2 regions of the Kribbella sp. NPDC003505 genome follow, and region 2 is predicted to be linked to the other one. Evidence: riboswitches for the same ligand, from Rfam matches in the RefSeq annotation. Region 2 holds a riboswitch; the other holds the start of a gene.

Region 1 (15,652 bases), on a different contig from region 2:
CCCGTTCCAAACGGCCTCCCGGACGTGTTGCCCGAAGTGCAGCGAGTCGAGCTGCGCCGCACACCAGCGCAGGTATGCCTCGTACTCCCGCCGCGTCGGATGGAACTTCTCACGCACATAGAACTGGTAAAGCCGGTCGCTCTCGCGAAGATAGGACAGGAACGACAGGTGGTGCGCCGGCTCGACCAACGAGACCAGGTCCGCCAGGAACGACACCTGCAGCATCGCGTCCTCGAACATCAACCCGCGGTGCCAGGTGAACTCCGGCCGGCTGTCGAGCACAGCCAGTTGTACGTCGTCCACGCCGTCGGCCAATGCGGCCAGTCCGAGGTTGAACGGCCCGCAGCCGATCGCGATCACGTCGTACATGTCATGCCTCCCAGGCCCGGGTGCGGACCATCAGTAGCGCTGTCTTCTCGGGCAACTGCAGCTCCCCGTGCTGGACGAAACCCGCCGCGCCGAACGCCCGGACGGACGGGGTGTTCTCGATGTCCGGTTCGGCCACTACCTGCGTACAGGCCGGCTCTGCGCGGAGCACCTCGTCGGCGAGCGAGCGCAGCAGTTCCCGCCCGAGTCCCCGCCCGACGCGGCTGACATCACCGATCGCTACATGCACACCCCAGTCGTCTTCGTCGTATGCGTAGTACTCCGCCAGGCGGTCGTGCCGGACCCGATACAACTCGACGTACGCGAACTCCTCACCGTCCACCGCGACCAGGTACGGCGTGGAGTGCTCCCCCGCCGCTTGCTGCTCGATCTCCTGCGCCCAGCGCTCAACCGACCAGCCCTGGTGCCACCAGCGAGCGATGTGCGGCTGCGACATCCACAGCGCGATCCGCGGGGCGTCGGACGGGTCCGCGGCGCGCAGTTCGAAGGACCTCACCGCAGCGGGTTGGTGATGTCGAGGTACACGGACTGTGCGTCCAGTGGCGCCACGACCTCGTCGATGCCACGCAGTCGAGTCAGCATGTTCGCCTTGCACGGCAGGGTCTCCGCTTCGAGCCAACGGCGCGCCAACCGGTCGCCGTCCGGTCCGGCAGCCTTCAGCAACGGCAGCGCGAGCGTCAGCCGCTCCCGCACCACATCGAGCAGCTCACTCTCGTCGGCAACGCCATCCGCCGCCAGGCAGCCGACCACGGCGAGCGCCTGGTTGTGCAGCAGGTAGTAGGTCAGTCGATCGTCGACAATCGGGTCGTCGACCACCGCAAGCGTCGAGTCACGCAGCCCAGTGACTCTGAGCAGACCACGCAGATACGACGATGCGAGGTAGTACCCCTGGTTGTCGCGATACGCGCCGCCTTTGATCCGCCCTGCCCCGTCGAGCCGCACCAGCGTGTTCTGCTGATGCGCTTCGAGGCCGATGCCTGTCTCGGCGTACAAATGCAGCATCGGGATCAACACGTTGTCGATGTACGCCGCTGTCCAGCCGGAAGGATCATCGGCGGCGAAATCGCTCAGCCGGCTCACACCACCGGGACGCGGCGCGACCAGACCCGCCAGGCAGGCGTAGCTGTTGACGTCGGCCGGTACCTCTCGCACCGCCACGTCCAGACCGGTCAACGTCGGTCCGCCTTCGTCGAGCGCAACCCACGCCGGGTCGCGGACGATGCTGAAGCGCGGGTGCGCAGTCGCCGTGCCCGCGTTGTACGCCGCGTCGAGCAGCCGGTTGATCTCCAGCCCGCGGCGCAGCTCGGTCGGCGTCGACTCCCGCCGCGAGTTCGTGATCCGCAGCCCGAGCGACAGCTTCAGCATCACCGGCAGATCCGGATGGAACACGGTCCGCAGGCTGGACGTCGGGTACCACTGGTCACCGGCGGGCCCCAACGCCTTCACCCGGCCGGCAGAGATCAGCGAGGCGACCCGCGGCCGCGCGGCGACAGCAGCCGCCTGCCACGGATGGGCCGGGATCAGCACGCGACCCGACGACGGGGTGATACCGGCCAGCGCGCCCATCAGCTGCACAGCGTCCAGTCCCTGCAGCGAGGGCGCGCCGGCCACCTGGTCCGACGACACCAGTTCGGCGTCGGCTTCGAACCAGTGCATGGCGAAGCGGCCGCCGAGCTCCGGCGAGTACGCCGCCAGCTCGTCACCGCTCAGTCCGTCGCGGCTCTTCGGCGCCGGATGGTTCAGATGCCCGAACAGCAACGCCTGCTCGAACTCGAGGAAGCGTCCCGGCCCGCGTACGCCGTCGGCCTGGTCGACGAACAGCGCCACGTTCCGCACCGACTCCGCTGTCCGGGCGGCCAGGTCGTCGATCTCGGCCGGATCCGCGTCCGCGGACAGCAACCGCACGAGCTCCTCGGGCGCCGGGCGGACGCCGCCCACCCGGACATCGCCGAACTGGTGCAGCCCGGTCCGCGAGGCGTGCTCGACCCGCGCCGTCACGGTCGAATCGCCGACCGGAAAGGTCAACGGCCCGACGGCGACCGGTACCGCCGACTCCCTCGTGTAACACCGCAGGATCGCGTTCAAGTGCGCGTCGACCGCAACACTCAGACCACTACTCACGCCGCTCCTTCACCGGTCAGGACGTCGAGGCCGGTGGCCACGACCTGGTCGAGCAGGTCTTCGATGTCCGACGCGGTGGCGTTCGGGTTCAGCAGCGTCAGCTTCAACGCGACCGCCGCCGGGCGGCCGCCGCGGGCCGGCAGCTTCGTTCGGCCGATCAACACCCGACCGGACGTCAGCAACCGGCGCCGGACCTCACCCTGGACGGCGTCCAGCGCGGACGGCTCCAGCCCCCGCCCGGCGACCCGGAACAGCACCGTGGTCAGGGTCACCGGCGCCAGAAGCTCCAAGTTGCTGTCGGCAACGACCCGGGCCGCGGCGGCCTGCGCGAGCTCGTGGCAGGTGTCGAGCATCGTTCCCAGTCCGGCCCGTCCGTAGGCCGCCAGCGTGGTGGCAACCTTGACCGCGTCCGGACGGCGCGTGGTCTGCAGGCTGCGACCGAGCAGCCCGTCCAGCCCCGAGTCGATGTCGTCGGCCGGGTTCAGGTAATCGACCGAGCGGTCGAGCGCCGAGAACCGCGTCCGGTCCGCCACCAGCAGCACACTCGTCGCGGCCGGCTGCCAGCCGATCTTGTGCAGGTCCAGCGTCACCGAGTCGGCGAGCGGCAGGTCGGCGAGCAAAGGCGCAAGCCGGTCCGAGAACAGCGCCCCGAACCCGTACGCCGCGTCGACGTGCAGCCAGACGCCGTACTGCCGGGCCAGTGCGGCGATCGGCGCGATCGGGTCCACCGACCCGAAATCCGTCGTACCGGCGGTCGCGATCACCGCCACCGGCGTCCGGCCGGGCCGGGAGAGCTCGTCGGCGAGGACGTCGGTCCGCATCCGGAAGTCCTCGTCGGACGCGATCGTGATCGCCGCCTCCTCCCCGAGCCCGAGCGCGGCGCAGGCCCGTTGGACGGAGAAGTGCGCGAGCTCGGAGCAGAACACGACCGGCCGGTCGAGACCGTGCAGGCCGTTGCGCCGTACGTCGACCCCGGCCGCGGCGGCCGCACTGTCGCGCGCGATCAGGACCGCGAGCAGGTTCGAGATCGAGCCGCCCGGCGTCAGGACTCCGTCCGCCCGCGGACCGAAGCCGGCCAGGCCGGCCAGCGCCTTCACGACCCACTGCTCGATCGCCAGCGTCGCCGGGCCCGAGTCGTAGGTGTCCAGCGAGGCGTTCGATGCCGACGCCAGCGCGTCCGCGTCGACCGCGACCTGCAGCACGGGCGGCTGCAGGTGCGCGGCGGCGTGCGGGTGGCTGAGGTCGATCCCGTGTTCGTCCAGCAGCCCCGCGATCAGGTCGAGCGCGGCGGACTCCCCCATCCCGGTCGACGGGACCCGCGGCTCACCCAGCACCTCGGCAGCGCGCCGGAGGACCGCTCCCGGCGACCCGTGCGGCAACGGTCCACGCTCACGGTCCGGCACCGTCGAGGCCAACGGCCAACGCGCGCCGAACCGATCGCGAACGGGTGCGGGCGGCACTGTCACGGCGGACAGACGCGCGGGCTGCGACATCCAGATCTCCCGGGAAGTTGTCGAGTAAGGCAACCCTTACTAAGGTAGCCCTAACTTTTACCCGCCTCACTCACCGTGTCAACTCGGCCACGGCCGGAGTGAACATCCTCACGATCCGAAGCAACGCCTCACCCGCCGGGCGCGTCTCATTCGCCAAGGGGGTGGGTTATGACGAACCTGGGCAAGGTCTACATCCGCGGCGGACTGCAGATGATCGGGCTGGCCGCCGTGGTCGCCGGCGGCGCCGGATGGATCGCCGGCCGGCCGTACGGACATGGCCTGCTCACGCTCGGCCTGATCGGCTATGTGTGCACGATCGTGCCCGGGCGAAGGGCGTGGTACGGCGCGATGGGGTTCCACAGCGGCAGGCAGGGCGCGAAGAGCTTCCGCGCCGGGCAGTTCGAGGAGTCCGCCGACCACCTGGCCGAGCAGGTGCGACACCTCCGCAAGCTCGCCTTCATGCGGCCGAGCGAGACCTCGCGGCTGTACCTGGCGCTGACAGCTCAATGGACCGCGCTGACGAAGCTCGGACGGCACGCGGAGGCGCTCGTCGTCGCCGAAGAGGCGGTCGTGGTCGGCCGGCTCGTCGACGCCGGCCGACCACGCCTCGACCAGGCTCTCGAGCTTGTCGAAACCAGCCTGGGCGACTTTGCCGACGAGCCGATCGGTCCCGAGGCGGGCGAACTGCTCGCACTGCGAGCACAGCTCGCCGGCGACGCAGACCGGGCGCAAGCCCGGTCGCTGGCACTCGTCGCCGAACGCCACATGAATCGGCGTGAGTATGACGCCGCGCGGCCGCTCCTCGAGCAAGCAGTGCGGATCCACCGTCACCTCGCATCCGGCCCGAAACTGGTGGCGGCACTGAACGACCTGGGCACGAATCTGCTGTATCTGGACGAACCCGAGCAGGCCAGGGCCAGCTATGCCGAGGGGCTCAGGATCGCCCTCGCGCTCGACCCGGCCGCACCGGACGACGTGTTCGCGCTCCAGGTGAACCTGGGCACCAGTCTGCGTGACCTCCGGCGGTACGCCGAGGTGGTGCCTCTCCAGCAGGCGGTGGTTGCCAAACTGCGCACCGATCACCAGTCCGAGAACCGGCACGAAAGATCGCTCGTGAGGCTCACGGCCGCGCTCGGAATCCTCGCCGACGACCTGCGGGAGCTGGGGCGCCATGACGAGACTCCTCCGCTGGAGGAGGAGATCGCGGCACTGATGGCAGCGGACAGCTAGCGACCGTAAGGCGTCCTCGTGAGGACGAAGGTGGCGACGTTCAGGTGGGAGATCGTGGTGCCGTCGCGGATCACGTGGAGTTTCTCGCCGGCCAGGTAGCCGTCGCGGCCTTGGTAGAGGTCGGGGCCGAGGGGTGAGAGGCGGGTGGTGAGGCCGCCGGACAGCTGCAGGATGCCGGCTGTCGCCGAGATGGTGAGCGGGGTGTTGCCCCAGTACCAGTGACCGAGCAGCTCGTCGCCCTGGGCCAGTGGTGGCTCCGGGATCCATTCCTGGGTGATCGGCGGCTCATAGCGCATCAGGATCCGGATCATGTCCGGAGCCAGCGAGGCCACCCGGCCGTACGTCGCGTTGCCCAGCGTCACCGCTCCGACCCGGCGGACCCGGTCGACGAACAACCCGGCGAGGAAGCCCGGCATCGACCCGGTGTGCCCGATCAGCAGGTGCGGGTCGTCCGCGATCAGCCGCAAGCCCAGCCCGTACGACGCGTTCAGCCCTTCGCGCGGATCCGAGGCCACCGGCGACGCCATCTCCTCGACCGACTCCCGGCTCAGCACCTCGTGCAGCGGGTCGATCCAGAACCCGGCGTACCGCGCCAGGTCCTCGATCGTGCTCCACAGCTGCCCGGCCGGAGCCATCGCGCCCGAGTCGTATGACGGCTCCGGGTCGAGCTGCCCGCTGAACGGATGCACCGAGAAGCCCTGCGCGGACGGGCCTTCCGGGAAGTACGTCGTACGCCGCATCTCCAGCGGATGGAGGATGCGCTCCCGCACCAGCTCCAGCCAGGACGCCCCGCGCAGCCGCGCCACGATCTCGCCGAGCAGGCCGTAGCCGAGGTTCGAGTAGTGGTGCCGCCGGTCCGCGGGGCCGGCGGCCTGCGAGTCGTTCATCGCGGCAGTCAGCTCGTCGAACGAGACGCCCGGATTGCGTTCCCACCAAGGGCCCTTGGGCTCGGCGTTCATCCCGCCGCTGTGCGCGAGCAGCTGCCGGACCGTCCGGTCCCCGAACGCGATCCCGGGCAGATGCTTGCCGACGGCATCGTTCAGCGCGAGCAACCCGTCGTCGCGGCACTGCATGACCAGCAGCGCCGTCATCGTCTTGGTGATCGAGCCGATCCGGTACTGCACGTCCGTGCCCGGCAACGCCCCGTCCGCCGTCGCGAACCGCCCGCGCGACCCCGTCCAGACCAGCGCGCCGTCGCGCACCACCCCGGCGTTCACCGACGGCAGCTTCGACTCCCCCTGCGCCGCCGCGACCTCGGCGAACAGGGCAGCGGCGGTGTCAGGACGTACGGAAGTCACTCAAAGGCCTCCGGGGCAGGGCACGAGCAGATCAGGTTGCGGTCGCCGTACGCGCCGTCGATGCGGCGGACCGGCGGCCAGTACTTCGAGGTGCGGTCGACCGAGCGCGGGAACGCCGCCTCCTCGCGGGTGTAGGCGTGCTCCCACTTGTCGTTGATGACCGACTCGGCGGTGTGCGGCGCGTTCACCAGCGGGTTGTCGGCGGCCGGCCACTCCCCGGCGGCGACCCGGTCGATCTCGTGCCGGATCGCGATCATCGCGTCGCAGAACCGGTCCAGCTCGCCCAGGTCCTCGGACTCGGTCGGCTCGACCATCAGCGTGCCGGCGACCGGGAACGACATCGTCGGGGCGTGGAACCCGTAGTCGATCAGCCGCTTCGCGACGTCGTCGACGCTGATGCCGGTCTCCTTGGTCATCGGCCGCAGGTCCAGGATGCACTCGTGCGCGACCAGGCCGTTCTCGCCCGTGTACAGCACCGGGAACGCACCCTCGAGCCGCTTCGCCACGTAGTTCGCGGTCAGCACGGCGGCCTTGGTCGCCGCGGTCAGCCCCTCGGCTCCCATCATCCGGATGTACGCCCAGGAGATGGCGAGCACGCCCGCGGACCCGAACGGCGCCGCGCTGATCGGGCCGACACCGGACTCCGGGCCGGCCTGGTCGAGCAGCGGGTGGTTCGGCAGGTACGGCGCCAGGTGCGCCGCGACCGCGACCGGGCCGACGCCCGGGCCGCCGCCGCCGTGCGGGATGCAGAAGGTCTTGTGCAGGTTCAGGTGGCTGACGTCGCCCCCGAACTCGCCCGGCTTCGCGAGGCCGAGCAGGGCGTTCAGGTTCGCGCCGTCGACGTACACCTGGCCGCCGTGCTCGTGGACGATCCGGCAGACCTCGCGGACGCTCTCCTCGTACACACCGTGCGTCGACGGGTAGGTGATCATGATCGCGGCCAGCTTCTCCGCGTGCTCGGACGCCTTCGCGCGCAGGTCGTCCAGGTCGATCGTGCCGTCGTCGTTGCCCTTGACTACGACGACCTTCATGCCGGCCATCACCGCGGAGGCGGCGTTCGTACCGTGCGCGGACGCCGGGATCAGGCAGACGTTGCGGTCCGCCGAGCCCTGGGCGCGGTGGTAGCCGCGGATCGCGAGCAGACCGGCCAGCTCACCCTGCGAACCGGCGTTCGGCTGGATCGACACCTTCGCGTAGCCGGTGACCTCGGCCAGCCAGCGCTCCAGCTGACCGATCAGCTTCACGTAACCGGCCGCGTCCTCGATCGGCGCGAGCGGGTGCAGGTCCGCGAACTCCGGCCAGGTGACCGGCTCCATCTCGGTGGTCGCGTTCAGCTTCATCGTGCACGAGCCGAGCGGGATCATGCCGCGGTCCAGCGCGTAGTCCATGTCGGACAGCTTGCGCAGGTAGCGCAGCATCGCCGTCTCGGACCGGTGCGTGTTGAACACCGGGTGCGTCAGGTAGTCCGTGGTCCGCGGTACGGCGATCGCGGGCGCGCCGAGCGTGTCGTCGTACTGCACGCCGAAGGACTGGCAGACCCGGGTCAGCGTCGCGACGTCGGTCTTCTCGTCGCACGAGATGCCGACGTGGTCGGCGTCCACGAGCCGCAGCCAGATGCCGTTCTGCCGGGCGGCGTCCACCACGTCGGCGGCACGTCCGGGGACCCGGGCCAGGACGGTGTCGAAGAACTCGCCGTGCACGACCTCGACGCCGCCGGCCCGCAGCGAGGCGGCGAGCTTGCCGGCGTACGAGTGCACGCGCTCGGCGATCGCCTTCAGGCCGTCGGGGCCGTGGTACACGGCGTACATCGACGCCACGACGGCGAGCAGGACCTGCGCCGTACAGATGTTGGACGTCGCCTTCTCGCGACGGATGTGCTGCTCCCGCGTCTGCAGCGCCAGCCGGTACGCCGGGGCGCCGTCCGCGTCGACCGAGACGCCGACGAGACGACCGGGCAGCGACCGCTCCAGACCGGAACGCACGGACATGAACCCGGCGTGCGGACCGCCGTAGAACAGCGGGACGCCGAAGCGCTGCGACGAGCCGATCACGATGTCGGCGCCGGCCTCACCCGGTGCCTCGAGCAACGTCAGCGCGAGCAGGTCGGAGGCCACGGCGACCAGCGTGTCGCGCTCGTGCGCCGCCTCGATCAGCGGCTTCAGGTCGCGGACGGCGCCGTTCGAGCCCGGGTACTGCACCAGGAAGCCGAAGAAGTCGCCCTCGGGCAGACCGTCGGTGGTGTCGGCGACGACGACCTCGATACCGAGCGCCTCGGCGCGGGTCTGCACGACCGCGATCGTCTGGGCGAAGGTGTCGGCGTCGACCAGGAAGCGGTCGGACCTGCTCTTCTTGTTCGACCGGTGCGCCAGCGTCATCGCCTCGGCGGCCGCGGTGCCCTCGTCGAGCAGCGACGCGTTCGCGGTCGGCAGGCCGGTCAGGTCCGAGACCACGGTCTGGAAGTTCAGCAGCGCCTCGAGGCGGCCCTGGGAGATCTCCGGCTGGTACGGCGTGTACGCGGTGTACCAGGCCGGGTTCTCGACCAGGCGGCGGACGATCACCGACGGCGTGAACGTCCCGTAGTACCCCTGGCCGATCATCGAGGTGGCGACGGTGTTGCGGGCCGCGAGCTGCCGCAGCTCGGTGAGCGCGTCCACCTCGGACGCGGGCTCGGGCAACCGCAGCGCCTCGGCGGAGCGGATCGACGCCGGGACCGCGGCGTCGACGAGCGCGTCGACATCGGCGTACCCGAGGGCTTGCACCATCCGCGCGACCTCGTCGGGACGCGGCCCGATGTGGCGGTCGGCGAACGTGGCGGAGAGTTGTTCGGTCATCAAGAGGCTCCGTTGCTGACGTGCTTCCGGTCGCCTCCCCCTCTGTCACGCACTACGCTCCAGAGTCGCCTGTGACACTCGGTCCATGGGCCTGAGAGGTTCCGGGGAGGAATTGCCCCTTCGGCGCCCGATGACACGGGACTCTCCCGAGTGCTGTGAACGGCTGTCCCGAGGCTACCAGGAATCCGCGCACAGTTCGGGCACGCAGGACCGAACGAGACGTCAGCCGGTCATCCGGGCGCGGCGCCGGGCGGCGAGCTCGTCGCCCGCGTGGCCTTCCGAATCGCCGTCGTCGTGACCGTCGGCGCGCTCGGTCGGCAGCTCCGACAGCGAGCCCTCGACCTCCCGCCAGACACCGCCGAGCGCGATACCGAACACGCCCTGGCCGCCGGCCAGCAGATCGATGACCTCGTCGGGCGAGGTGCACATGTACACCGACGCGCCGTCGCTCATCAGCGTGATCTGGGTCAGGTCGTCGAAGCCGCGCTTGCTGAGGTGCGCGATCGCGGTCCGGATCTGCTGCAGCGAGATCCCGGCGTCGAGCAGCCGCTTGATCACTTTCAGCAACAGAACGTCACGGAAACCGTACAACCGCTGCGTTCCCGAGCCGGTCGCCGGGCGCACGGACGGGGAAACCAGGCCGGTGCGGGCCCAGTAGTCGAGCTGTCGGTAGGTGATCCCGGCCGCGGCGCAGGCCGTCGGCCCCCGGAACCCGACGTCCTCCGGCATCGGCCGCAGGTCGTCGTCGAACAGCAGACCCTGGACGCCGGCGGTGGCTGTAGCGGCAGCCATGGCCTCTGCGTGCGCGTCGGACGTCGACTGCGCCGTCAGATCCGTGTCCCCGGTGCGTGTCACGCCTGAGCCTCCCTGGATACCGACTGGAACGAGTCATCTGCGTGGAGTGACATCACCCCACGACTCCTTCACGGTAAGCCGCCGCCCGAACCGGGTCAACGACAACCGCGTCGAGCCGCGAGCGTGTCGCGACCGTCGTACGAATCGTTACCTAGCCGCACTTGCACCATCTGCGCACCACGGCGGGGCCGGGGTGTCAGCTCTTGTCGAAGTCCTCCGGGGTCACCTGGTCGAGGAACTCCCGGAACCGCTCGACCTCCTCTTCCTCCTCCACCTCGTCGGCGTCGTTCGCCTCGCTCTCCGGGACCGGGATGCCGGCCTCGGCGAGGATCTCGTCGGCGCAGAACACCGGCGTGCCGGTCCGCAGCGCGATCGCGATCGAGTCCGACGGCCGGGCCGAGATCTCGGTCTTGTCGTCGAACACCAGGATCGCCTCGAACACGCCGTCGGTCAGGTTCACGATCCGGACCTGGCTGAGCGTGTGCCCGAGCACGCGGATGGTCTCCGCGAACAGGTCGTGGGTCAGCGGCCGGGGCGGCTCCATCCCCTGCTGGGCGAAGGCGATCGCACTCGCCTCGGCAGCACCGATCCAGATCGGCAGGTATCGCTCACCTCCGACCTCCTTGAGCAGCACGATCGGCTGACTCGAGGGCATCTCCACCCGGACTCCGACCACGTCGACTTCGCGCACCCCTTCAGCCTACTCCGAGCCGAAGCACCCGGCGCGCCGTTGGGGTCACCTGTGGACGAAGGCCGTGCGGCGGCCTAGGGACGCGGCAGGCGGGAGCGGACCAGGGCGGTGTGCAGCCGGACGGTGAGGGCGGCCAGCTCCCCGGTCTGTTCGGTACGGCGCGGTCCCGTGACCTGCTCGATCAGGCCGACCTCGCGGTCCGCCGCCGTCCGGAACGCCCGCAGGTGCCGCGGCTCGATCCCGTACGACGCCAGCTCGGCCGCGACCTGCGCGACGACGATCGCGTCGCCGCCGTAGTGGTTGCCGCTGGCCACCACCAGGCCGTGCCCCTCCAGCTCAGCGAGCAGCTCCGAGGACACCGCGGCGGCGCGCAGCAGCTCGTCGCGGGTCAGCCGCAGCTCGGTGCCCGCGGCACCGAAGTCCTCGGCGACCGGCTGGCCGGGAGTCTGCGGCAACGAACTCGGCGCGACCGGTGGCCCCGCGGCCGCCGGACGCAGGCCGCGGTCGATCGCGCCGAGATGTTCCTTGATCACCTTCAGTGGCAGGTACTGGTCGCGTTGCGCGGTCAGCACGTACCGCAGCCGCTCCAGGTCGGCGGCGCTGAACTTGCGGTAGCCGGACGCCGTCCGGGCCGGCGTGACCAGCCCCTCGGCCTCCAGGAACCGGATCTTGGAGATCGTGACGTCGGCGAACTCGGCCTGCAGCAGCTGCAGCACCTCGCCGATGCCGCGGCCGCCCACCGGCCCTTCGGCGCTGGGATCAGGCTTGGCCACTGGCGTAGTACACCAGCCGGTACTTGCCGATCTGGACCTCGTCGCCGTTGTTGAGCAGGACCTCGTCGATCCGGTCCCGGTTCACGTACGTGCCGTTCAGGCTGCCGACGTCGCGGACCTTCACGCCGTACGGGTCCCGGCGGAACTCGGCGTGCCGGCGCGACACGGTCACGTCGTCGAGGAAGATGTCGCTGTCCGGGTGCCGGCCCGCGGTCACCACGTCGACGTCGAGCAGGAACCGGCTGCCCGCGTTCGGGCCGCGCTGCACGATCAGCAGGGCGGAACCGGCCGGCAGGGCGCCGACCGCGGCCGCGTCGTCGGCCGACAGCGGCTCACCGGTCTGCTGCTCCGGCTCCGGCTCGGCGCCGATCGGCGTGAGCATCGCGGTGTCGGTGACACCGGGTGTCGGCTGGGGGGTCGCCGGGGCTGCCGCCGGGCGGTCCGCGCCAGGCAGCATCGCTCCGCACTGCGAGCAGAACCGGCTGCCCTCGGAGTTCTCGTGCCCGCACTGGTTGCAGAACGGCATGCTGTGATCCTCCCGATCGCCGGCGGTCCGGCGACGTCTTCGATAGACCCCGTATTGACAGTGTTGACAGTGTGGACAGCGGCCTCAACCCTCGACCAGCGGTTGAGGCCGGTAACGCTACCAGTCAGTTGTCAGCTCTGGTCGAGCTGCCCCTTGTAGGCCTCGGCGTCCATCAGCGCGGCCACCTCGGCGGCGTCCTCGACCTCGATGTCGAGCAGCCAGCCCTCGCCGTACGGGTCGCTGTTCACCAGGTCCGGCTGGTCGGCCAGCGCCTCGTTGACCGCGGTCACGGTGCCGTTCACCGGGGCGAACAGGTCGCTCACGCTCTTGGTCGACTCGAGCTCACCGCACGCGTCGCCGGCCCGCACCGCGCTGCCGACGTCGGGCAGCTGCACGTACACGATGTCACCGAGCTGGTCCTGCGCGAAGTCGGTGATGCCGACCCGCACGGGTCCCTCCTCGCCGGCCTTCAACCACTCGTGCTCGGCCGTGTACTTCAGGTCTTCGGGGTACACCTTCGTTCCTCTTTCACTCAAGTACAGCTACAGGTACAGCGACAGGTACAGCTACTTGGTCGGGCTGGGCGCCGGGCGAGCGTAACGATGCTCCTCCGGGGCGTGCAAGGCGGTGATCGGGACGTTCTCGAGCTCGGTGACCTCGGCCGTTCCGCCCACCTGCGGACCGGTCACCTCGCTGACCAGACCGCCCGGGAAGTTGGCCGCCTCGGCCAGGTTGTGGGCCTCCCCGATCGCCTCGATGACGTACGGCGAGTTCACCTTCTGGCCGTCGATCGAGATTCCCGGGGCGTCGTCCACGAAGTCCGTGCTGGCCACCACCCGGACCGAACCGTTGACCTGGATCGCCTCCGCGCCGGCGTCGCGCAGTTCCTCGATCGCGTCCAGCAGGTTGCTCGAGGTCATCTTGCCCTGCGGGTCGTTCAGCGTGATCCGGACCCCGGGGCCCTGCGCGGGCAGCGTACCGGCGAGGATGCCGAGGGTGCGGACCTGGGCCTCGGCCTGCTCGCGCGCGGTCTGCGCCTTGTCGGCGCTGGAGGACAGCGAGTTCTTCCGCTCCTCGAGGTCGGCGATCTCGCTCTCCAGCCGCCGGGTGTTCTGCCCGAGGCCGTCGAGGATCGCGATCAGGTCCTCGCGGCGGGCGTTCTGGTAGCCGTCGTCGGCCCGGTTCACCCGGACCTGCACGACCGCGACGCAGGCCACCAGCGCGAGCACGACCGCGACGATCGCCTGGCCGCGGGACGGCTTGAACCCGGCCCGCAGCCGGCGCAGGGCCAGGTTCGGCGTCCGCGGCTTCGGCTTGGGCATCGGCGTCGGCGGCGCATCGGCAGGCGAACCTGCAGGCGTGCCGGCCGGTGTGTCGGCAGGTGTGTCGGCGGCCGGTTGCGCGGGTTTGTCCGGTGTCTCGTCGCTCATGTCAGGCCCGGAAGATGTGCCGCCGGATCGCGGCCATGTTGGTGAAGATGCGGATGCCGAGCACGACGACCACACCGGTGGACAGCTGCGACCCGACGCCGAGCTGGTCGCCCAGGTAGACGATCAGGGCCGCGATCAGCACGTTGGACACGAACGAGACGACGAACACCTTGTCGTCGAAGATCCCGTCCAGGAACGCACGCAGCGCGCCGAACACCGCGTCGAGCGCGGCCACGACCGCGATCGGCAGGTACGGCTGCGCCCAGTCCGGGACGTCGGGCGCGACCAGCAGACCGATGACGACACCGATCACCAGCCCGAGTACGGCGATCATCTCGTTCGCACCTTCGCGTAGCGCAACGCGATGGTCGCATCGGCCGGCACCAGCAAGGAATCCTCCGTCGTGATCGTCATCCGGACATCGAAGTTGCTGACCAGGTACTGCACCCACTGCCCGCCGGAGCTCTGCGCGAACCGGGCAGGCATGGTCGCGGTGTCCCCGATCGCGAGCACCGTGTACGGCGGGGTCAGCGAACTGTAGTCAACGGTGATGGCACTGCCCGCGCCGCGGATCGCGGTCAGCGACGTGATCCGGTGCCCGTTCACCGAGACCGCCTCCGCGCCGGACGTCCACAGGCCGTTGACGAGTTGCTGCAGGTCGACGTCGAGCAGCCGGCCCTCCTTGGCGTCGGCGTTCTTGGCGTCGTCGATCACCGCCTTGATCCCGGGGCCGGTGACCGCGATCGCCCCGGTCTGCAGCTCCAGGTCGTCGAGCTTCTGCTGCAGCGCCGCGCCGGTGCTGTCGTTGCTCAGTCCGCTGGCCTGCAGCCGGCGGACCTCGTCGGCGAGCTGGGACTGGTGGTTGCGCAGCTCGTTCAGCCGGGTGTCGGCCTGGTTGATACGGGTGATCAGTTCCTTGCGCTGCTTCTCCGCCTCGGGCGCGCTGCGGTAGTTCTGCGCGGCGGCCACGGCGAGCAGGAAGCCGAGGACGGCGGCGGCCAGCACCAGCATGATCCGGTGCCGGGAGCGGGTCTGCTTGCCGTCGGCGGTCGACCGGGTGCGGGCCGCGACGGCGTACCCCTCGTCGATCGGGTGCGCCATCAGGTTGTTCAGCAGTGACATCGACGCGTCGACGCGTCGAGGTGGCGTCTGCTGGGGGGCTTGCTGGGTCACCCGGCCGAGTCCTTGATCGGTTTGACCGTCTGGATCAGGTGCCGCAACTGGGCGAAGTACAGCGCGCCGGCCCAGTAGTACAGACCGGTGCCCCAGATCGCGAACGCCCAGCCGAACACGCGGGCGAGCAGGTTGAGCGTGCTGTCACCGTCACCGAGCAGCAGCAGCGGGAACGCGTACAGCAAACAGAAGGTCGCGGACTTGCCGAGGAAGTGCACCGGCAGCGCGTTGAAGCCGCGGCGGTGCAGGGCCGGCAGGGTAAGGGTGAGCAGCACGTCCCGCAGCGGCAGCGCGATCGCCAGCCACCACGGGATGATGTCGCGCAACGCCAGCCCGATGACGGTGGCGAAGATGTACAGCCGGTCGGCGACCGGGTCGAGCATCTGGCCCAGGCGGGTCGTCTGGTTCATCCGCCGGGCGATCTGGCCGTCGGCCCAGTCGGTGAACCCGGACACGGCCAGCACGAGCAGTGCCCAGCCGTCCTCCTCCGGCCCGAGGACCAGCCACAGGAACAGCGGCACGCCCAGCAACCGCAAGAAGCTGAGTGCGTTCGGGATCGTCCACACCCGGTCGGACACTTCCAAGTCCGGCACGCGACCCCTCCCTCTCTCCACCCTGGATACCCGTCGTAACTCTACTGGGGCGCCACGACAGGTTTACGGCCGCCTGGCCCGGGGCAGGCCCCGGCTTTCCCCTGATACCAGAACGCGCCGGCCCGGCGGCCGCTACGCCCGCGACGAACCAGTGACCCGATCGATACCCCCTGGTGATGCTTACGCTGAGCACATGAGGTTTCTCGTACTGATCTACGGCAACCCGGAGTCCCGGGCGGTGTGGGACGCGT
Region 2 (15,652 bases):
AGTGAAAGTGAGCTGGACAGCCGACGACTTGGGGCGCGCGACCGCCCTGGCGCAGAAGCCGGTCGCCTGGTTCGGCACCCGCGACGAGGCAGCCGCGCGTTTCCTGAAGGTCTCCGGCCTCGCCGGACTCGTGGACCCTGCCGACGCCGTCGTGGACCACGGCCTGCTGGAGCGGGACGGACGCTGGCGCCTGGCCATGGACCCCGGGACCTTCGGTGTCGGCGCGCCGGACATGCCCGCGCTGATCGCGGCGAGTCAGGCCGAGCTGGTGCTCGCACGCGGCGAAGGCGACCCGATGAACAGCGACGCCGAGCTGCACGCCCTGCACGACCAGGTCGTCACGCTGCCCGGCCTCGGTCACAACGCCCAGGTCGAGGACCCAACGGCGGTGGCGGCCCTGCTCAGGTGAGCGCCTGCAGGCCGATGACCGACAGCAGGCGGAGCTTCTCGGCCGCCTCGCTGTTCGGCGCGGCCGTGTAGACGACGATGCGCAGGTCGCTGCCCGGGACGGCGAGCACGTCGCAGTCGATGACGAGCGTGCCGACCTCGGGATGCCGGATGGTTTTCTGCTCGGTCTGGTGGAAGCCGACGACCGACTGGTCCCACAGCTGGGCGAACTCGTCGTACCCGGTCCGGAGCTCCTCGATCAGCCCTGTCAGCTCTGGGTCGTGCGGATAGCGGGCGAGGGAGACGCGCAGGTCGGTGACCATCGCCACCCGGAAGGCCCGCCGCTGGTCGGGGGTCTGCACGACGCGGTCGCCAGTTGACGCGAACTGCCGGTAGATGATGTTCCGCCAGCGGCCCTGCCAGGGCGACGGATCGCCGATCAGCGCAGCGAACAGCGGGTTCCAGCTGATGATCGTCCAGGCGGCGTCACAGACGCACAGCGGCGCACCCTCGAGCTGGTCGACGATCCGTTGCACGCCCGGCGGAATGTACGCCGAGATGCGGCCGGGCGACGGCTCGACCTCGCCCGCGAGCACGAACAGATGGTTGCGCTCGGCCTCGGACAACCGCAGCGCCCGGGCCAGCGCGGTCAGCACCTGGACCGACGGCGACTCCGAGCGGCCCTGCTCCAGCCGCACGACGTAGTCGACCGACAACCCGGCGAGCTGCGCCAGCTCCTCGCGGCGCAGCCCCGGCGCCCGGCGCTTCCCGCCCGACGGCAGCCCGGCCTCCGCGGGCGTCACCCGGTCGCGCCATGCGTGCAACGTCCTGCCGAGCTCACCCATGTCCCCAGTATCGCGGGCCGGCGGCGGTTCAGCCTGGTACTGCCGTTCCCTAGGACATCGCGGGCACTACCTGCCCCGGAACGCCGGCGCGAGGGTGGGGCCATGACCACAACACTCATCACCGGGGCCAACCGAGGCCTCGGCTACGAAACCGCCCGCCGGCTGGTCGAGGCCGGCCACACCGTGTACGTCGGCGCCCGGGATCCCCAGCGCGGCAAGCAGGCCGCGGACGAACTCGGCGCGCACTACCTCCCGCTGGACGTCACCAGCGACGAGTCGGTCGACGCCGCCGCGGAACAGCTCACCGAGCTCGACGTACTGATCAACAACGCCGGCATCCCCGGTCCGTTCAAGGAGGCCCGGGACCTGACTGCCGACGAGTTCCATCAGGTGTTCGACCTGAACGTCTACGGGCCGGTGCGGATGATCCACCGGTTCCTGCCGCTGCTCGAGCGCAGCGCCGACCCGGTGATCGTGAACGTGTCCAGCGGGCTCGGCTCGATCGCCGCCGCGGTGCAGGCGGACGCGATCGACACGGTGCCGGTGTGGGTGCCGGCCCCGGCGTACGGCGCCTCGAAGGCGGCGCTCAACATGCTGACGGTGCAGTACGCGAAGCAGCTGCCGAACCTGCGGATCAACACCGTCGACCCGGGCTACACCGCCACCGACTTCAACGGCCGCACCGGCTACCAGACCGTCGAGGAGGGCGCAGAGATCATCGTCCGGCTCGCCATGATCGACAAGGACGGGCCGACCGCGGAGTACCTGAGCCTGCACGGAACCATCCCCTGGTGATCAAAGGGGTGATCAAGGGGTGATCAGAGAGTGATCAGCACTCGATGACGTTGACCGCGAGACCGCCGCGGGAGGTCTCCTTGTACTTGATCTTCATGTCCGCGCCGGTCTCGCGCATGGTCTTGATGACCTTGTCGAGGGTGACCACGTGCACGCCGTCGCCGTGCATCGCCATCCGGGCCGCGTTGATCGCCTTCACCGAGGCCATCGCGTTCCGCTCGATGCACGGGATCTGCACCAGGCCGCCGACCGGGTCGCAGGTCAGGCCGAGGTTGTGCTCCATCGCGATCTCGGCTGCGTTCTCGACCTGCTGCGGCGTCCCGCCGAGCACCTCGCAGAGACCGGCCGCGGCCATCGAGCAGGCGGACCCGACCTCGCCCTGGCAGCCGACCTCGGCGCCGGAGATCGACGCGTTCTCCTTGTAGAGCACGCCGATCGCGCCGGCCGTCAGCAGGAACCGGACCGCGCCGTCCTCGGTCGCCCCGGGCACGAAGCGCCGGTAGTAGTGCAGCACGGCCGGGATGATGCCGGCGGCGCCGTTGGTCGGGGCGGTGACGATCCGGCCGCCGGAGGCGTTCTGCTCGTTGACGGCGAGCGCGAACAGGTTCACCCAGTCCATCACCTTGAGCGGGTCGACCGACCACGGGTCCTGGCTGAGCTTCTTGTGCAGGGCGTGCGCCCGGCGCGGCACCTTCAGCCCGCCGGGCAGGATGCCCTCGGTCTCGCAGCCCTCCCGGACGCAGTCCTGCATCACCTGCCAGATGTGCAGCAGGCCGTCGCGGACCTCCTCCTCGGTGCGCCAGGCGAGCTCGTTCGCGAGCATCACCTCGCTGATCGACAGCTGCGACTCCCGGCACCGCTCGAGCAGCTCCGCGCCGGTCGTGAACGGATACTTCAGCGGGGTGGTGTCCGGCACGATCCGGTCCCCCGCGGCGGCGTTCTGGTCGACGACGAACCCGCCGCCGACCGAGTAGTAGGTGCGTTCCCGCAGCACCGCGCCGGTCGCATCGCGGGCCACGAAGATCATCCCGTTCGGGTGGTACGGGAGGGCCTTGCGGCGGTGCATCAGCAGGTCGGTGTTCTCGTCGAACGCGATCTCGTGGGTGCCGGCCAGCAGGATCCGGCCGCGCTCGCGGATCGTCTCGACGCGGGCGTCGACCGAGTGCGTGACCACGGTCTCCGGGTCGGCCCCCTCGAGCCCGAGCAGGACGGCCTTGTTGCTGCCGTGGCCGTGCCCGGTGGCGCCGAGCGAGCCGAACAGCTGGGCCTCGACGGTCGTCGTCGCGGCCAGCAGGCCGTCGTCGGCCAGGCCGAGCGCGAAGGTCCGGGCGGCGCGCATCGGTCCCACGGTGTGGGAGCTCGACGGGCCGATCCCGATACTGAACAGGTCGAAGACGCTGATCGCCATCGTGTGGAGGTTCCTTCCGGTCGCCGTTGACCGTTTGGTGTCCTCCCCGCTCTGTTGGACTGGGCGTCCTCCAGAGGTGCCTCGCCCGCGCGGTGAAGGTGCCTGAGAGATTCTTGGGGAGAGTTGCTCCTACGGCGCCCGGTTCGTGTCCGGGTCTCTCCCGCACGGGTTCATGCGGCTGTTGAGTTGACTGACGCCTCGGACGGTACGGGGGTCCGCCGGGCCGCGTCAATCCGGCCGGTGCGGACCGCCCAGATCTCGAAGAACCAGGTGAACAACGGGGGAACGCTTGCCGCCAGCGCGGCCAGCGTCACCGGCCAGGACCAGCGCAACGGCCCGCGCACGGCGAGCACGGTGACCACGTAGCCGACGAAGATGCCGCCGTGGATCGGCCCGAAGATCTTGACCCCGATCTCGTTGTCGGACAGCACGTACTTGAACAGCATCCCGATCAGCAGTCCGGTCCACGAGATCGCCTCGGCGATCGCCACCGTCCGGAACCACGCCGCATGTTTGGTACTCATCAACGACCGACCCTAACAAGGCCCCCAAGCCGTGATCGGGGTCACGCGGGGCTCGTCCCGGATGCCGCCAGCAAGCGATTGCCCGAAGGATCGGCGGCATGACGTTCATCCGACGCGCCCTGGCCGGCGCGGTAGTACTCGGCGTCGGCGGCGCCGGGCTGACGGCCACCGCCTCCGCGACCAGCCCGCCGCTGCACTGGGCCGACTGCCAACCTGAGGGCAAGGACGATCCCGCGGCGGTGGAGGGCTCGCAGTGCGCGACCTTGCAACTGCCTGTCGACTGGCGGAACCCGGACGGGCCCACCTTCGGCCTCGCACTGGCCCGGAGAAAGGCATCGGAGCCGAGCGAGCGGGTCGGGGTGCTCGTGTTCGGCCCGGGCGGCCCGGGTGATTCCGGGGTCGACCGGATCAAGACGGGAATCGACCGGTTCAGCACGGACCTGCAGGACCGTTTCGACATCGTCAGCTTCGACCCGCGCGGTGTGGCGCGCAGCAACCCGGTGAAGTGCTCCGCCGATCTGCTGAACAAACAGCCGTCGCCGATCATCAGGAGCGCGGCCGAGTTCACCGCCACCATCAACTACAACCGGCAGCTCGCCACGGACTGCCGTGAACACACCGGCCCGCTGTACGACCACATCGACACCTGGCAGACGGTGCGCGACGTCGACGCCGTACGGCGGGCGCTCGGCGAGTCCACGATCTCGTTCCACGGCAGCTCGTACGGGACCCTGCTCGGAGCGCAGTACGCCGCGACGTACCCGCACCGCGTCCGCGCGATGGTGCTGGAGAGCGTCATCGACCACAGCTCCGCCACGACGCGTGACTTCCTGGACGCGCAGGCAGCCGCGGGACAGGACTCGTTCGACGAGTTCGTGAAGTGGTGCGACGCAACGACGAGCTGTGCACTGCACGGCACCGACATCCATGCGCGCTGGGCTGAGCTGCTGGCGAAGTCGCCGGATCCGTTCATCTTGAGCTACTCGGTGTTCCGGGCGCTCTACGAACCGAAGTGGACTGCGCTGGCCGAGCTGCTGAAGGCCGGTGTGACTCCCCCGAAGCCCACGCAGACCGGTGCGTACCCGCTGGCCGTTTTCTGCCAGGACTGGAACCTGCCGGTTCGGGACTACCGCGAGTACGCCGCACACCTCCAGCGGCTCGCCCGCAACAACCAGGACCTGCGCTATCCCGGTCAGCTCATGGCAGTGTCGATCTGTCTCGGCTCTCCGCCCGCGAACAACCCGCAGCACCGGCTGAAGGTACGTGGGCTCAAGACATCGGTACTTCTCGCCAACGCGATCCACGACCCGGCGACCGGCTACTCGTTCGCACAGAGCGTGGAGCGCCAGCTCGGGCGGAACGGCGTACTGCTGACCTACCAGGGCTGGGGGCACGGCAGCTACACGAAGAGCCCGTGCATGCAGAGCGCAGTCGACGACTACCTGATCGCGAAGGACGTGCCCGAGCGCGGCAGCAGCTGCGCCGCCGTACCACCTGCCGGGTAGCGGGTCAGACGGGAACGCCGGTCACTTCGAGGACCCGGTCCAGGTGATCGCCGCGGACCAGTCGCCCCGCCATCAGCCGGAGCTCGGTGCAGGCGCTCTCCAGCGCCTGCGCCTGGGTCCGGCAGTTGTCGACGTACCAGAACGGGTCGTCCGGTTGCGGATCGTCGGCGTCGTCGATGTCGGCGTACCAGTGCCGGCTGCCGCAGTTCACTACTCGCACACGCAGGTTCATGATGTAACTCCCCCGTACCCAGCGGACCCTGGGTTCCCCCCTTTTTCGGCCCCAGTCCAGGGCCGACTCGGCCTGGCGTGTGATCAGAGGCCCCCCACTCCCACACGCCGGCCGAGTTCGACCCTCCCCCGCCTGCTACATCGGGGCTGCCGCGGCGAACGTTACTGGCCGTGACGAGTAATTTTGATTACTTCGCTGCGAGCTGCGACCGGGTCCACTGCTCGAGACCGTCGGTGGTGATCGGCAGGTCCGCGGTGAGGATCTCCAGGCGGTCGGGATGGACCACGACGTTGTCCTCGATCCGGATGCCGATGCCGCGCAGCTCCGGCGGGACGGTCTCGTCGTTGGGGTGGAAGTACAGGCCGGGCTCGACCGCGAGCGCCATCCCGGCCTCGATGGTGCCGGCGAAGTACGCCTCCGGCCGGGACGCGTCGCAGTCGTGCACGTCGAGGCCGATGTAGTGCCCGGTCCCGCAGACGATGTACCGCCGGTGCTGCTGCCCGTCCGGGCCGAGCAGTTCGTCGATCGACGCGTCCAGCAGACCCCAGTCACGCAGCCCTTCGGCCAGCACCCGCAGCGCCTCGTACTGGAAGGCGCGGTACGGCGCACCGACCTTGACGGCCTCGAGCGACGCGAGCTGCGCCTTGTGCACCAGGTCGTGCACCTGCCGCTGGGCCGCCGTGAACTCGCCGGTGGCGGGGAAGGTCCGGGTCACGTCCGCGGTGTAGAGGGTGCGGGTCTCGACGCCGGCGTCCAGCAGGATCACGTCGCCCTCGTTGACCGGGCCGTCGTTGCGGACCCAGTGCAGCACCGGAGCGTGCTTGCCAGCGGCAACGATCGACGCGTAACCGACGCCGTTGCCCGCGGTCCGCGCGCGGCGATCGAAGGTGCCCTGCAGCCAGCGTTCGCCGCCGCCGCGGATCGCCTCGGGCAGCTCCCGCGCCACGTCACCGAACGCGAGCACGCTGGCCGCGACCGCTTCCCGTAGCTGGTCGAGCTCCCAGTCGTCCTTGATCCGGCGCAGTTCGGCGAGCGTCTGGCGCAACGCGTTGCCGTCGGTCGGCGAGGTCCGCACCAGGGCGTCCAGCATCGGTTCGACGCCCGGCACCGACAGCATGAACGGGACCGCGCCGCGCACCGCCGCGGGCAGTTCCTCGATCGGGCGGCAGGCGATCTGCAGCGCGTCCGACCAGTCCTTCAGGCCCGGCACCGGGCCGATCCACAGCTCACCGTCGCGCGCGTTCGCGAAGAAGTCCGCCTCGTCCGGCCCGGCCGTCTCGCGCAGGTAGAGCGTCGCGTCGCCGTCCCCGGAGATGACCAGGACGGCGCCTTCGGCCTGGCAGCCGGTCAGCCAGACGAAGTCGCTGTCGGCGCGGAACGGGTAGTCGGTGTCGTTCGACCGGACCGGCGCCCGGCCGGCCGCGAGCGCGATCCGGCGTCCGGGCAGCGCGGCGGCGAGCTTGCGCCGATGCTCCGCGGCCGCCTCGGCGAGCCCCTCCGGCACTGTCACCGAGCGGTCCACCGGCCCCCAGCCGCGAGAGACGAACTCCCAGAACCCCTTGGCGTCGATCGGGCGGTAGGACTTCGGCGTCTGGTCGGTCCGGGCGTCATCGGTCATGAGCTGAGCTCCCCTTACAGCTGTCGGTGTGAGCTCATCAACTCAGGTCCGCGCGGGGCCGCGCAAGCCCTTATCCCGGAACGCGGCGAGGATGCCGGCCTCGGAGTCGAGCAGGTACTGGTGCAGGTCCGCGGCGGCCTGCTCGTACTTGCGGGCCTCCAACAGCTCGAACAGCGTGCGGTTCCGCACGATATACGGCTCGTGCAGCTCCCGCGGCGTCGCGATCACCTGAAAGACCAGCCGCAACTCGGCCAGCAGCTGACTGGTGATCGCGTTCAGCCTGGCGCTGTCGGCGAGCCCGATCAGGTGCTCGTGGAACCGCATGTTCGCGGTGCCGGCCGCCGGCCAGCGATCCGCCAGCGCGGCCGCCTCGGCTGCCTCGACATCGTCCAGCAACGGCTCGAGCCGACTCGCTGGCACCTCTGGATCGCGCTCACCCAACGCCCGTACGACGTCCACCTCGAGCACCCGGCGGAGCCGGTACAGGTCGACCACGTCATGCTCGTCCAGCTCCGGGACGAACACCCCGCGGTGCAGCTTGTAGACCAGCAGTCCTTCGTGAGTGAGCAGCCGGAAAGCCTCCCGCAGTGTGTTCCGGCTGATCTCCAGAACCTCGGTCAGCTCGATCTCGGACAGCTGCGCACCGGGCGGCAGGGCACCCTCGGTGATACTGCGACGGAGGATGTCGGCCGCGCGCTCGGCCGAGCTGCTGCGATCCAGCCGCGCCACGTCGGCCGCGACCCTTCGCAGCCAGGCCTGCCGGCCGTCGTCTTCCGTCTCGCCCGTACCCACCCCCGCATCATCGCCCACGCCGCGCGCAGCGGGGAACTCTTGTCGAACGAAGCTCTTGCAGGATTGTTGAACAATTCCTAGTCTCGATGACACGGAACGCAGGCGAGAGGCGGGATCGGGTGGCAGCGAAGTGGGAGTTCTGGATCGATCGTGGCGGCACGTTCACCGACGTCGTCGCCCGGCGGCCCGACGGCACGGTGGTCGCCCACAAGCTGCTTTCCGAGAACCCCGGCCGCTACCGGGACGCAGCCGTCGAGGGGATCCGGCAGCTCCTCGGTGTGCCCGCCGGCGAGCGCCTGCCGACCGACCGGATCGACGTGGTCAAGATGGGTACGACCGTTGCCACCAACGCCCTGCTCGAGCGCAAGGGTGAGCCGACGGCGCTTGTCATCACCAAGGGATTTCGGGACGCACCCAGGATCGCGTACCAGAACCGCCCGCGGATCTTCGCCCGCGAGATCGTGCTGCCCGAGCTGGTCTACTCGCGGGTGATCGAAGCGGACGAGCGCGTTGCGGCGGACGGCGAGGTCGTCGTCACGCTCGACGAGCAAGCAGTGGCACGGGACCTACAGCAGGCGTACGACGACGGCTTGCGATCAGTCGCCGTGGTTTGCGTCCACGGGTACCGCCACACCCGGCACGAGGTGGCGATCGGGGAGATCGCGCGACGGATCGGCTTCACCCAGGTCTCGCTGTCCCATGAGTGCAGCCCGTTGATGAAGCTCGTGTCGCGAGGTGACACCACGGTCGTCGACGCCTACCTCTCGCCGATCCTGCGCCGGTACGTGGATCAGGTGGCGGCCGAGCTGGACGGCGTACGGGTGATGTTCATGCAGTCCAACGGCGGTCTGACCGAAGCACATCTGTTCCGCGGCAAGGACGCGATCCTGTCCGGCCCCGCCGGCGGCGTCGTGGGGATGGCGCGCACCACCACGGCGGCCGGGTTCGACCGAGTGATCGGATTCGACATGGGCGGCACGTCCACCGACGTGTCGCACTACGCGGGTGAGTTCGAGCGCGAGCTGGAGACCCTTGTCGCCGGGGTCCGGATGCGGGCGCCGATGATGAGCATTCACACGGTGGCGGCCGGCGGCGGATCGATCCTCACCTTCGACGGCAGCCGGTACCGGGTGGGGCCGGACTCGGCAGGCGCGGATCCCGGGCCGGCGTCGTACCGCAAGGGCGGTCCGCTCACGGTCACCGACGCGAACGTCATGCTCGGCAGGATCCAGCCGGACTTCTTCCCCGCGGTCTTCGGCGACCACGGCGATCAGCCCCTCGACGCGGACGTCGTACGCCGGAAGTTCGCCGAGCTGGCCGACGCGATCGCCGACGGCCGGAGCCCCGAACAGGTTGCGGCCGGGTTCGCCGACATCGCGGTCGCGAACATGGCGAACGCGATCAAGAAGATCTCGGTCCAGCGCGGGTACGACGTCACCCGGTACGTGCTGGCGACCTTCGGCGGCGCGGGCGGTCAGCACGCGTGCGCCGTCGCCGATGCGCTGGGCATGACCGAAGTACTGATCCACCCGCTCGCCGGGGTTCTGTCGGCCTACGGCATGGGGCTCGCCGACGTCGCGGCCCTCCGCGAGCGGGCGGTCGAGGCGCCCCTGACCGACGCCGTACTCCCGGAGCTCTCGAAGGTCCTCGACGAACTCCAGGCCGACGCCGCCGCCGAACTCGAGCGCGAAGGCGTCCCGGCCGAACGGATCACCGCGATCCGCCGGGCCTTGCTGCGCTACGACGGCACCGACACGGCGGTGGCCGTGTCGACCGGCACCGTGCAGGCGATGGTGACGGAGTTCGAGACCGCCTATCGCCGACGGTTCTCGTTCTTGATGCCCGGCAAGCAGATTGTCGTCGAAGCGGTGTCGCTCGAACTGCTGGGCGCGGCCGGAGACAGTGCGGCGACCTGGGACCGGCGGACCCGCGAGGACAGCGCTCTGCAGGCGGTAGCGAGCGTGCCGATGTTCTCGGCCGGCTCATGGACGGACGTGAACCTCTACCGACGCGCCGATATCGTTCCCGGCGACGCCGTGGACGGGCCGGCCGTCATCGCCGAGGACAACGCGACGACCGTGGTCGAGCCTGGCTGGCGTGCCGAAGTGAACGACCTCGGCCACCTGCTGTTGCGCCGGGTGACCGCCCGGCCGGTCCAGCGGGCGATCGGGACCGAGGCCGACCCCGTGATGCTGGAGATCTTCAACAACCTGTTCATGTCGATCGCCGAGCAGATGGGTGTGCGGCTCCAGAGCACCTCGCAGTCGGTCAACATCAAGGAGCGCCTGGACTTCTCCTGCGCACTGTTCGATGCCGAGGGCAACCTGATCGCGAACGCCCCGCACATCCCCGTCCATCTCGGTTCGATGGGCGAAAGCATCAGGATGGTCATTGCCGGTAACGCCGGACGGATGGCGCCGGGCGACACCTACGTGCTCAACAACCCGTACCGCGGCGGCACCCACCTTCCCGACGTCACGGTGGTGACCCCGGTCTTCGACCGGGCCGGACGGGAGATCCTGTTCTACGTCGCCTCCCGCGGCCATCATGCGGAGATCGGCGGGATCACGCCGGGATCGATGCCCGCGAACAGCACCCACATCGACGAGGAAGGGGTGCTGATCGACAACTGGCTGCTCGTCTCCGGCGGTGTCCTGCGAGAGCCCGAAACCATCGAGCTGCTCGGCTCCGCGGCGTACCCGTCACGCAATCCGACGACGAACATCGCCGATCTGCGCGCTCAGGTCGCGGCCAACGAGAAGGGCGTCGACGAGCTGCTCGCAATGGTCGACCACTTCGGACTCGACGTCGTGTCGGCGTACATGGAACACGTCCGCCGCAACGCCACCGAAGCAGTCCAGCGGGTCATTCCGACGCTCCGGGACGGCCGGTACAGCTACGAGCTCGACTCGGGTGCGCGGATCGAGGTGTCGGTCCGCGTGGATGCCGGCGCGCGCACCGCCGAGATCGACTTCACCGGCACCTCCGCACAGCAACCGAACAACGGCAACGCGCCGTCGTCGGTCGTGATGGCTGCAGTGCTGTATGTGTTCCGCACGCTGGTCGACGACGAGATCCCCCTGAATTCGGGCTGTCTGGAGCCGCTGCGGGTGATCATCCCACCGGGCTCGATGCTGTCGCCGGAGTACCCCGCGGCGGTTGCCGCCGGCAACGTCGAGGTCTCGCAGGCAGTCACCGGCGCGTTGTACGCCGCGCTCGGCGTCCAGGCGGAGGGGTCCGGGACCATGAACAACGTGACGTTCGGCAACGAGCGCTACCAGTACTACGAGACGGTGGCCAGTGGCTCCGGCGCCGGCGAAGGCTTCGACGGCGCCGACGTGGTGCAGACCCACATGACGAACTCACGGCTCACCGATCCCGAGGTGCTGGAGTGGCGGTATCCGGTCCGGCTGGAGAGCTTCGAGATCCGCGAGGGCAGCGGAGGCGACGGCCGGTGGCGCGGCGGCGACGGCGGCCGCCGCATGCTCCGCTTCCTGGAGCCGATGACCGTCACCACGCTCGCCAGCCACCGCCGCGTACCGCCGTACGGAATGGCCGGCGGCCACCCCGGGAGCCTCGGTCACCAATGGATCGAACGCACGGACGGCACCGTGACCGAGATGGACGGCTGCGACTCCGTTCAGTTGTCCGCCGGCGACATCTTCGTCATCGAGACCCCCGGAGGCGGCGGCTACGGCCCACCGTCCAGCTGAACTCGCCGGCCCAGGGCAGCCTCGGTACGGTTGCTCAGGTCTGGACGCGGCCGTGCATCTCGGCCGCGAAGGTGTCCTGCGCGATGCGCATGACGGCGAGTTCGTCCGGGTCTGCGAAGAGCTCGCGGGCCTTGCTCTCGGGGACGTCCTCGACGTGGGTCTGGAGCCACCAGATGTTGCCGACCGGGTCCTTCACCCGGCAGCCGCGGTCGCCGGTGATACCGGAGTACATCAACTCGGTCACCACGGTGGCGCCGGCGTCGAGGGCCCGCTGATAGGTGCGCTCGACATCGTCGACGTACACGCTCAGGAAGGACGGGGTGTCCGGCCAGTCGGCCGCCGCGTCGAAGGTCATCAGCACCGATTCGCCGACGGTGATCTCGGCGTGGCCGACGGTGCCGTCCTGGTTCGGGAACCGTCCGCTCGTCTTGACCTCGAAGGTGTGCTCCACGAACTCGAGGAAGGCGTCCGCGCCCTTCGCCACGATGTAGGGCGTGATCGTCGACTTACCGTTTGGTGTGCTCATACCTCGAGTCTGACGTTGATAGCGGACGGACTCTGTCCTCTTCCTCGTCGGATCGCGCGGCCCGGAAGCGGCGGCGGTACTCAGTCGGCGTCGTGCCGAGATGACGTGCGAACGCCCGGCGCAACGTCTCGTCGCTGCCGAGCCCGCTGAGGCGTGCTGCCGTGGTGATGCTGTGCCCGTCCAGCAGCAGTTGTTGCGCCCGGTCCAGCCGTACACGCTCGACCCATCGGCCGGGCGTGGTGTTGAACTCGCTCTGGAACAGCCGGGTCAGATGTCGTGGACTGACCGCGGCCGCCGCAGCCAGGCTCGGCAGGCTGTGGTCAGCCGCCGGGTCCGTGACCACGGTGTCGGCGAGTGCCCGCAGCAGATCGGTGCGCGGCGGAGGGGTCGCCATCGCGGTCGAGAACTGCGACTGGCCGCCGGGGCGCTGCATGAAGACGACGAGTTCACGCGCCACGGCTCTGGCCGTCTCGGAGCCGTGGTCTGCTTCGACCAACGCGAGTGTGAGGTCGATGCCGGCGCTGATCCCCGCCGAGGTCAGGTACCGCCCGTCGGTGACGTGGAGTGCGTCCGGCAGGACCTCCACCTTCGGATACTGCTGCGCCATCGCCGCCGCATGCCGCCAATGCGTCGTCGCCTTCCGCCCATCCAGCATCCCGAGCGCCGCCAAGACGAACGCCCCACTGCACACCGACGCCACGCGCCGGACCCCGTCCGCCAACCTCGCCGTCACCTGCAGAACCTCGCCCGGCACCCCGCGCACCAGATCATCCGCCCCAGCCACCACCACGGTGTCGACCACGCCGACGTCAGCAGCCCGGACCACCCCCGCCAGCACCACACCCGAGGCAGAAGTCACCTCCCCGCCACCCGCAGACACAAGCACCGACTCGTACCGCACACTCCCACCCCATCGATTGCCCGCGCCCGGTCGGTCCCCCTCGGTCGGCCGGTCCCACTCGGTCGGCGCGCCCCGAGCCGGCCTGTTGTCGGCCGTGACCAGGTTGGCCTGGTGGAGGACCTCGAGCGGTCCGGTCACGTCGAGCAGCGTCACCCCGTCGTACACGACGAGCGCGACTCGGCATGTCCGAATCTGTGGTTCACCTGGCGATTTGGACATGGCGTCAGCGTACCCCGCACCGCGAACCTGAACGCATGACCGAAACCATCGCCGGCATCCAGATCCCCGACAGCGCCCTCGCCCGCGAGGCGACCGACCTCGTCCGCGACGCCGCGTCGCCGCTGCTCTTCGACCACTCCCGCCGCGTGTACCTGTTCGGCTCCCTCCGCGGCCGGGCGCAGGGTCTCTCCTTCGACCCCGAACTGCTGTACGTCGGCGCGATGTTCCACGACCTCGGCCTGACCGAGCGCTACCGCCGGACGGACCAGCGCTTCGAGATCGACGGCGCCGACGAGGCTCGGAGCTTCCTGCGGCGGCACGGGATCAGCGACGACGCCGCCGACCGCGTGTGGACGGCGATCGCGCTGCACACCACCCCGGAGATCCCGCTGCACATGTCCGCCGAGATCGCCCTCGTCACCCGCGGCGTCGAACTCGATGTCCTCGGCATCGGGTACGACGCGGTCACCGGCGCCGAGCGCGACGCCGTGACCGCCGCGCACCCCCGTCCCGACTTCAAGAACCGCATCCTCGCCGCGTTCACCGAAGGTATCCAGGACCGCCCGGCGACCACCTTCGGCAACGTGAAGGCCGACGTACTGGAGCACTTCGTCCCGGGCTTCCACCGCGGCGATTTCGTGGACGTCATCAAGAACTCGTCCTGGCCCGAGTGACCGCGGACGTTGCTTGTCCGGGAGCCGGGGACAGGTGAGGATGTCCGGTATGACGGAAAGTTCTGGAACGCCAGGCATCGACAGCACAGTTCCCCCGAGCGGCACCGGATGCGTCGAGTGTCTGCAGGCCGGCGGCTGGTGGTTCCACCTCCGCCGGTGCGCGCAGTGCGGTCACATCGGCTGCTGCGACTCCTCCCCCGCCCAGCACGCTTCCGCCCATGCCGCCGAGAGCGGCCACCCGATCGTCCGCAGCTTCGAGCCCGGCGAGGATTGGTTCTGGCACTACGGTGAGTCCCAGTACTACGACGGCCCCGACCTCGCCCCGCCGGCCGCTCGCCCCGAAGACCAGCCGGTCCCCGGCGGCAAGGTCCCCACCAACTGGCAGTCCCAGCTCCATCGGTAACTTCTGCCCCAGTCAGCGTCGCCCGTTGGCGAGAGTCAGTGCCGCCGGCAGTCGACGCAACCGCAGCATGGCAACCGTTCCGAGCAGCGGCCCGATCGCCAGCGGCAGCAGCGCGTAGCGCCAACCCGCGACGCCGACGGCGAGGGGCACGAGCCGGATGCTGGCGATGGTGAGCGTGAACCCGAGGGCGAGCTGCAACGCGAGCACCGAACCCGCGTACCGCGGCTCGGCCAACTCCGTCACCGCAGCCGAGAACTGTGCGGAGTCGGCGATCACGGCCGCGCCCCAGATGAGCAACACCGCCACGAGCACCGGCAGCGCCGCGCCGTAGATCAGTGGGCTCGCGAGACAGCACGCCGCGCTGAGAAGCATCGCCGCGCTGGTGATCGTGGTGCGCCCCAACCGGTCGGCCAGCCGTCCGGCCGCAACAGCTCCGAGCAACCCGGCCACACCGATCGCAAGGAACGTGACCACACCGGTCTGAGCAGGGCCGGGTCGCGAATCCGCCCGTGCGGCAACGAAGAACGCGGCCAGCCAGCTCCACAAGGCATACAGCTCCCACATGTGCCCGAGATAGCCCATGGTGGCCAGCCGCAGTGGCCGCTCCCGGGCAAGGGCCCGGACCGCGGCGCCGACATCAAGCGGAGGGGACGATACGGCGGCCGGCCCAGGCCGCACCGTCGAGACCGCTACCGCAGCTAAGCCGGCGAGAACAGACGTGACCGCGATCGTCACCTGCCAGGGAACGTGCCCCAGTCCGCGCACCAGGTGCGGCGTCCCCGAGCCCAGAGTGAGCCCGCCGACCACAACGCCGGTCGCCACGCCACGCCCGCGCTCGAAGTGGCTAGCGACCAACCGCACGGCAGGGGCGTAGACCCCCGCCAGCGCGACACCGACCAGCAGACGGATCGGCAGCGCGAGGGCCAGCCCGTGCGCCAGCAGCAATGCGAGGTTGCACAGCCCCGCTGCAACCGACGAACCAGCAATCAGCCGGCGCGGCTGCAGGCGGTCGGGAAGGTTGAGCATCGCCGCGCCCACGCTGCCGGTCACGAAACCGATCTGAACGACGACCACCAGCCAGGCGGCGCCGTCTGCAGTCAGGTGCCACTG

What was found. Region 2 has a riboswitch for glycine ahead of ABZX12_RS19715 (L-serine ammonia-lyase). Riboswitches for the same ligand answer to the same signal wherever they lie in the genome.
Region 1: another riboswitch for glycine. It lies ahead of gcvP (aminomethyl-transferring glycine dehydrogenase); the one in region 2 lies ahead of ABZX12_RS19715 (L-serine ammonia-lyase).

Annotation. Positions count from the first base shown of each region.
Region 1 is NZ_JBEXNA010000002.1:410,747-426,398, reverse strand. It holds gene ABZX12_RS06450 (SidA/IucD/PvdA family monooxygenase) at 1-369, opposite strand, end outside; gene ABZX12_RS06445 (GNAT family N-acetyltransferase) at 371-883, opposite strand; gene ABZX12_RS06440 (IucA/IucC family protein) at 880-2,508, opposite strand; gene ABZX12_RS06435 (pyridoxal-dependent decarboxylase) at 2,505-4,001, opposite strand; gene ABZX12_RS06430 (tetratricopeptide repeat protein) at 4,170-5,231, shown strand; gene ABZX12_RS06425 (serine hydrolase domain-containing protein) at 5,228-6,529, opposite strand; gene gcvP (aminomethyl-transferring glycine dehydrogenase) at 6,526-9,360, opposite strand; glycine riboswitch at 9,430-9,519, opposite strand; gene ABZX12_RS06415 (MerR family transcriptional regulator) at 9,583-10,152, opposite strand; gene ABZX12_RS06410 (bifunctional nuclease family protein) at 10,412-10,906, opposite strand; gene ABZX12_RS06405 (MerR family transcriptional regulator) at 10,981-11,679, opposite strand; gene ABZX12_RS06400 (FHA domain-containing protein) at 11,666-12,205, opposite strand; gene gcvH (glycine cleavage system protein GcvH) at 12,337-12,720, opposite strand; gene ABZX12_RS06390 (DUF881 domain-containing protein) at 12,772-13,635, opposite strand; gene ABZX12_RS06385 (small basic family protein) at 13,637-13,969, opposite strand; gene ABZX12_RS06380 (DUF881 domain-containing protein) at 13,966-14,808, opposite strand; gene ABZX12_RS06375 (CDP-alcohol phosphatidyltransferase family protein) at 14,805-15,401, opposite strand; gene ABZX12_RS06370 (YciI family protein) at 15,595-15,652, shown strand, end outside.
Region 2 is NZ_JBEXNA010000005.1:369,212-384,863, forward strand. It holds gene ABZX12_RS19700 (alpha/beta hydrolase) at 1-409, shown strand, start outside; gene ABZX12_RS19705 (helix-turn-helix transcriptional regulator) at 402-1,232, opposite strand; gene ABZX12_RS19710 (SDR family NAD(P)-dependent oxidoreductase) at 1,335-2,027, shown strand; gene ABZX12_RS19715 (L-serine ammonia-lyase) at 2,062-3,435, opposite strand; glycine riboswitch at 3,516-3,608, opposite strand; gene ABZX12_RS19720 (DUF3817 domain-containing protein) at 3,606-3,959, opposite strand; gene ABZX12_RS19725 (alpha/beta fold hydrolase) at 4,058-5,464, shown strand; gene ABZX12_RS19730 (hypothetical protein) at 5,469-5,696, opposite strand; gene ABZX12_RS19735 (aminopeptidase P family protein) at 5,884-7,314, opposite strand; gene ABZX12_RS19740 (GntR family transcriptional regulator) at 7,357-8,106, opposite strand; gene ABZX12_RS19745 (hydantoinase B/oxoprolinase family protein) at 8,226-11,819, shown strand; gene ABZX12_RS19750 (VOC family protein) at 11,854-12,345, opposite strand; gene ABZX12_RS19755 (helix-turn-helix domain-containing protein) at 12,326-13,465, opposite strand; gene ABZX12_RS19760 (HD domain-containing protein) at 13,501-14,139, shown strand; gene ABZX12_RS19765 (UBP-type zinc finger domain-containing protein) at 14,189-14,542, shown strand; gene ABZX12_RS19770 (MFS transporter) at 14,555-15,652, opposite strand, start outside.